Regions from separate parts of the Neobacillus sp. 204 genome, predicted to be linked through region 2. Evidence: riboswitches for the same ligand, from Rfam matches in the RefSeq annotation. Region 2 holds a riboswitch; each other region holds the start of a gene.

Region 1 (2,273 bases), on a different contig from region 2:
TGCATACATTATTAACGACCGGGCTCGCTTCTTCTTGGCAAGCTCGGTCGCTTAGACGCTCTATTGGCGACCCTTCTCACTTCTTTTTGCGGAGTTCGGTCGATTAAACGCTTTAAATCTTTATTAAAGAAAATAACCGAATGTGTTTACATACGGCTATTTTCAAAAACAATGTTTTAATAAAAGCAAGCTGACGAATCACTGTTCTATTAGGTTTGATACAGAAACACTTTGTTTATTGTTTGGTTCTTCAAGAGGATGGATTGTGGCTGTACCGTTATTTTGGTCTACATGCTCAATATAAATCTGTGTTCCATTATACTTTACATTAGCCATAGCTGGTGAACTAGCAATTTCCTGTGCTCTTTGTGCATCCATGTTCATGACCTCCTTTTAGTAAATAACAATTAAAGTATTTGTTCAGAATTCCTTGTTTATACCCTTGTTTAAAAAAAAGAGAAGCCTTCATTTTGGACTGTCCGATAGGTTTGTAAACAAAATGAAAAGTACACTAATTGAAAAAACTACAAAAATATTTTTTTAAATATTTTCACTTATTTCTTTTATTTTTCTAAAACCTATGTTATTTTTTAAAAGTAAACAACATATTTTATACTGTTTCAATAGTTCTACTAGGGGGGTCCGATAGCTCGGACTGAGAGAAGAATGCGTTAAATTCTTTGACCCTTTGAACCTGATCTGGATTATACCAGCGTAGGGAAGTAGTTTCAAAGGCGTACTAATTATTTTTCTGCGCCACTACTTTTTGACGAAAAATCAGGTTCTGTGTAAACAGAGCCTTTTTTTATTGTCTTTCATTTATAAGTCTGCCCCTGAGGTGCTTGTAATGGAACTTATGCAGTAACTCCTAGATCGCAAAATCTACTATTTATTAGGAGGAAGTTACATGCAAAATCAAACTGAAGTGAACATTGAGTTAAAATCGCAATTTACAGGAAGTAAAAAAGTGTATATCGAAGGATCAAGGTCTGATATTAGGGTTCCAATGAGAGAAATTCAGCTGGGGCGCACCGTAACATCATTTGGTGAAGAAGACAATGCCCCTGTTCGCGTATATGATACGAGCGGTCTATATACAGATTCCAATTATCATGTCGATATCAGAAAGGGACTTCCGCAGATCCGCAAGAAATGGATTCTCGAGCGTAATGATGTTGAGGCCTATCAGGGAAGAGAAATAAAACCTAAAGATAACGGATATCTCGAAGATGATGAACGAGCGAATCTCGAATGGTTTCCAAACATTAATAAAAGACCTCTTCGTGCAAAAGCAGGGCAAACGGTCACGCAAATGCATTACGCCAAAAAAGGCATAATCACCCCTGAAATGGAGTTCATAGCGATTCGAGAAAATGCCGATCCTGAGTTTGTTCGTAGTGAGGTTGCCAATGGGAGAGCGATTATTCCGGCAAATATAAATCACCCGGAAGCCGAACCTATGATCATTGGCCGAAATTTTCATGTCAAAATTAATGCAAACATTGGCAACTCAGCGGTCACTTCATCAATAGAGCAAGAGGTTGAAAAAATGACATGGGCGACCCGTTGGGGGGCAGATAACATCATGGATCTATCAACCGGAAAGAATATACATACAACTAGGGAATGGATCATCCGTAACTCACCAGTTCCAGTTGGTACAGTGCCAATATATCAAGCACTCGAAAAGGTAAATGGAGTAGCCGAAAATTTAACCTGGGAGGTTTACCGGGATACATTGATAGAACAGGCCGAACAAGGGGTCGATTATTTTACCATCCACGCTGGCGTCCTGCTGCGGTATATTCCGATGACGGCAAAACGGACAACAGGGATTGTCTCCCGCGGCGGCTCAATTATGGCACAGTGGTGCTTGGCCCACCACCAAGAAAGTTTCCTTTATACCCACTTTGAAGAAATTTGTGAAATTTTGAAGCACTATGACATTTCTGTTTCACTTGGAGATGGTTTACGTCCTGGAAGCATAGCCGATGCGAATGATGAAGCGCAATTTGCAGAACTGGAAACGTTAGGTGAATTAACGCAGATCGCCTGGCAGCATGATGTCCAAGTGATGATTGAAGGCCCTGGCCATGTACCAATGCATCTAATTAAAGAAAATGTTGATAAGCAAATGGAAATCTGTAAAGAAGCTCCATTCTATACCTTAGGACCATTAACAACCGATATTGCTCCAGGATATGATCATATTACTTCTGCAATTGGTGCTGCGATGATCGGCTGGTTCGGAACAGCCATGCTTTGCTATGTGA
Region 2 (2,273 bases):
ACCACCTTTGGCAATCATAACAGGATCGACTACCACATTCTCCCATTCAAAAATTCTTACTTGGGCTGCGACAGCCTCGATGATTTTTGCATTGAACAACATTCCTGTTTTCACTGCATCCGCACCCATATCCGTGCCAATCGCTTCGATCTGCTTAACAACTGCCTCAGCTGACATTGGATAGACAGCATGAACCCCTAATGTATTTTGTGCAGTTACTGCGGTTAAGGCCGACATCCCAAAAACTTCTAATTCCTGAAACGTCTTTATGTCGGCTTGAATTCCAGCACCGCCGCCGCTATCGGAACCTGCGATCGTTAATGCTTTTTTCATTTAAAGTACCCCCTCTTATCGATCCACCTTTTTAAAAGAAGCATGTATATTTATGTCTTCTGTCGAAACCTTAGACAATTGGTTTAAAAATTCGATTTGGAAACTTCCCGGTCCCTGTTCAGCTGTTTGAGCCGCAGCCTTTTCAGCCGCAACCCCATAGGATGTTAATGCCGCTACCGAAGCTTGAAGCAAATCACTTTCTACTCCTGCAAAGGCACCAATCACAGATGTTAGCAGGCAACCCATTCCAGTCACCTTTGTCATGATTGGGTGGCCATTGCTAACCAGATAGGTGGTTTCGCCATCCGTTACAACATCCTCTTTTCCCGTGATGATGACGACGCAATTTAATGTTTGTGCTGCTTTTACTGCAAGGGAAATGATATCACCATTTGCTGATGCACCTGCATCGACGCCCTTAATTTCCCATTTCTCGCCTAATACATTAGCAACTTCAGCTGAGTTTCCCCGAATCACTGAAACGTTCACCTCGTTCATGATTCTTTGTGCTGTTTCAGTTCGGTAACGGGTAGCCCCAGCACCCACCGGATCTAAAATAACGGGAACGCTGGATTCATTGGCTGCTTTTCCGGCAATGATCATCGAATCTACTGTTTGCGGGTTTAACGTACCAATATTCAAAACTAATGCACTAGCTATTTTTGCCATATCTGCAACTTCCTCGGCAGCATAGGCCATAACAGGCGAGGCACCCAAAGCAAGCAAACCATTTGCGGTAAAATTCGTTACCACAACATTGGTGATATTATGAACAAGCGGATTGACCTTCCTTACTTTTTCCAACGTTTCATGCAAACCGATAATTTCCATTTCAATCTCTCCATTTCTATTAATACATAAAAAAAACCAGATCCATAAACGGACCTGGTTAGTTAGTCAGAGAAAAAATAATACCTTCACATGGCTACTTTCCTACGCTGGGATTACCCAGATCAGGTCCGAAGGGTTAAAAACTTGATCGTTTTCTCTCAGCCTGATTACAGGGCACCCCTAGTAGATCTAATACTTTATTAAATTAAGTAAGTAAATAATAACGCTATGGAACTATAATGTAAAGAAAATAGTTTTAATAGATATTAAGTTAACATAATATTATTATTGTTTACTTTTATAAGGGATCGTAACAATAAATGTTGCCCCTTTTTCTTTTTGAGAATGTATTTCTAACTGTCCTGATAATTTTTCCAGGCTTTGCTGTACTAAAAATAATCCAATCCCCCGATTTTCACCCTTGGTAGAATACCCTTTCACACATAAGCTATTGATGATATCCTCATCAATCCCTTGTCCTGTATCATGAACCTCCAACACGAGGATTTCATCAAAATAATCCAATCTTAAGGTCACTTTTTTAATCGGATAGTCTGCAACTGCATCCAGTGCATTATCGATTAAATTCCCAAGGATCGTGACCACCTCGTGAGTGGTTCCACGCTGGATTGGTTCGGGTAAAGATCCTTCCCCTTCAATGATAAATTCACAGCCTTTTTCCCTTGCAAAGCTAAGCTTTCCTAAAATAAAACCTGCTAACACGGGGTCTTTAAAACGACTGACAACAAATTCTACCTCTGATTGTTGGTGGTCAACTATTTTAGAAATGTATGACGAGACCGTTTGATAGTCCTTCATATGGATTAAACCTGAAATGACATGTAGTTTGTTCATGAATTCATGTGACTGGGTACGCAGTGCCTCTGCATATAACTTTACACCGGTTAATTGTTCAGCCAATTCTTTGATTTCGGTTTTTTCCCGGAAAGTAGCAATCGCACCGACAATCTTCCCTTTCACAATCACAGGGACTCGATTGGTTACAATGGTAATATGATTAATCTCTTGTTCCTGATATAACTGTGATTCCCCCGCTTCTAGGACGGTAGAAAGTTTGGAATTTGGCATGTAATCGTCCACTTTTTTTC
Region 3 (2,273 bases), on a different contig from region 2:
CATACTAGGAGGCACTTTTGCCACACTTATGCCTTCTGGGTTGGTACTTTTATCTGAATTGGCCATAGCTGTCATTATAGGACTGGTCTTGCTTTGCTTTGTGCTGCTTCCTGTCTTTTTGCCAGCGATGATTGCCCTTCCAGATACCCTTGCAAATTTATTTTCTAGAAAAAAGGAAGATAAATTAAACTTCGAGGAAAAAGTAATATAAGAAGAACTTAATTTCAAATTTCCAACCACTTTCTGAACCATAGGAAGTGGTTTTTTTGTTTTCTATTTAGATATTAATGGAGTGTTCACATAATTGTAGAAAACCTTTTGAATAGACAAAAATATTATGAAAAGTAGTGTGATATAATTTTACCGGAAGGGAGGTAGAAAATACCAAAACGATAATGATATAAGTAAATTAATATTTTTGAAATTTAGATTCCATCCTATTAAATCTGCAATCTTCCCCTGTAATTTTCATCAATTTGAATCCACTATCGTGTCGTCTTATAATATTTTTCCTGTTAAATGCTGAAGCGAATAATTGTATTTAATACCTAGAATAAATGGGAGTGTTCCCAATTAAATTAGAATTATTAAAAAAGGAGCGGTATTATGCATGCTGTGCTAAATAAGATTGCTAAAGGCATCTCTGTTTGTTATTCAGAGGTTTTCCCCAATCAAGACAATGATTATTTCAACTTTGTTTATATTGGGAAGTTATTTTTGGTTGCTGACTCATATTGTATGAATCCAGATTGTACATGCCAAGAGGCAGTTCTTAATTTTGTTCAAGTTTATCCGAGGGAAAATAAGAAAGCTGACAGTTTTATGATAAGGTTTAAACTTAACGGCAGGGGATATAAAATTCATGACCATGGCAAATTCAGTAGACGTGAAATAAAAGCCATCGTTTTGCATTTTACCGCCGACGACACGATCCCCCAATTTTTAAATGAACGATTCAAGGAAATGAAGGAAAAAGCAAAAGAAATTCTAAGTTAAGTGCCAGATTAAAGGTCCCAGCCAACAACCTCGATCCTAATCAACCAATCTATATTGGCCAAAAACTAACCATAGTAAAATAATAATTTATCAAAAAAAAATAAGGGCACAGAACAAATGAAGTGTATGTATAAAGAAATTATTTGACATTTCTAATCGAGGTGTTAATATTATCCATGTAGTGTATTTTTTACGATTTAATAAGTGAAGCAAATCCGCTAGAGGTGCCTTTTTAAAAGGCTGAGATTGAAGTGATACTTCGGGACTCTATGAACCTGATCTGGGTTATACCAGCGTAGGGAAGTGGAAACTAGGATATTTGAGAACAGAAGAAACTTCTTATCTAAGAAATTTCTATTTCAAATTTTCAAACCACTTTCTGAACCAAAGGAAGTGGTTTTTTGTTTTCTATTTTATTCCATAGCTGAGCGGAATCTTCTTAAAGGAGTGACTTGTATTTTAACTAGTGTTAAAGAGTTACATATTATCTCCAATGGTAAAATGCCGATCGAGCAGCTACGTGAAATTGTCATGGATATTCACCCATATGTAACCGCGATTCACTTACGAGAAAAACAAAAAACAGCAAGGGAACTTTTTCAAGCCGTTGAACTTTTAAGTGCGGCAAACCTGCCATTATCAAAGGTTATTATTAATGATCGAGCGGATGTTGCCTTAGTTACAAAGGCTGGAGGTGTTCAATTAGCCTTTCATAGTTTAGATGCTGCTATTATAAAAGAAAATTTTCCGCAGCTTAGGGTAGGGAGTTCGATTCACTCCTATGAAGAAGGACAACAAGCAAAAGAGAATGGTACTGATTACGTGCTATACGGCCATGTCTTCCCTTCACAATCAAAACCAGGTATGACTCCCAAAGGGCTTAACGAATTGACAAGGCTTACACAACTAGCCATTCCGGTTATTGCAATTGGCGGCATAACACCTGAGAATACGGGCCAGGTACTCCACGCAGGAGCGAAGGGTATCGCTGTCATGTCAGGGGTTTTAGAAGCACTAGACCCATTATCAGCAGTAAAAGCTTACCTCAATGTATTAAAAAATGGAGATGGATACAATGGAAGAATCATTTGATGTTGCCATAATCGGAGGAGGAATTATCGGAGCCTCTATTGCCTATCAGCTATCAAAAATGGGAAGAAAAGTAATTATAATTGAGAAGGACCGGTTGGCATCCCAAGCATCAAGTGCGGCTGCCGGAATGCTGGCAGCTCAAGCAGAAATTGAAGAAGATGGTCCCTTATTCCAGCTGGCTTTAA

Evidence for each region. A riboswitch is a leader RNA that binds a small molecule or an ion and turns the genes downstream of it on or off. The one in region 2 is predicted to bind thiamine pyrophosphate.
Region 1: another riboswitch for thiamine pyrophosphate. It lies ahead of thiC (phosphomethylpyrimidine synthase ThiC); the one in region 2 lies ahead of thiM (hydroxyethylthiazole kinase).
Region 3: another riboswitch for thiamine pyrophosphate. It lies ahead of tenI (thiazole tautomerase TenI); the one in region 2 lies ahead of thiM (hydroxyethylthiazole kinase).

The regions. Positions count from the first base shown of each region.
Region 1 is NZ_JBJORY010000010.1:145,919-148,191, forward strand. It holds gene ACJ004_RS20745 (small acid-soluble spore protein H) at 199-378, opposite strand; TPP riboswitch at 625-738, shown strand; gene thiC (phosphomethylpyrimidine synthase ThiC) at 908-2,273, shown strand, end outside.
Region 2 is NZ_JBJORY010000005.1:62,040-64,312, forward strand. It holds gene thiD (bifunctional hydroxymethylpyrimidine kinase/phosphomethylpyrimidine kinase) at 1-333, opposite strand, end outside; gene thiM (hydroxyethylthiazole kinase) at 349-1,164, opposite strand; TPP riboswitch at 1,247-1,356, opposite strand; gene dcuS (DcuS/MalK family sensor histidine kinase) at 1,450-2,273, opposite strand, start outside.
Region 3 is NZ_JBJORY010000014.1:79,269-81,541, reverse strand. It holds gene ACJ004_RS24230 (MMPL family transporter) at 1-211, shown strand, start outside; gene ACJ004_RS24225 (hypothetical protein) at 607-996, shown strand; TPP riboswitch at 1,207-1,315, shown strand; gene tenI (thiazole tautomerase TenI) at 1,444-2,088, shown strand; gene thiO (glycine oxidase ThiO) at 2,057-2,273, shown strand, end outside.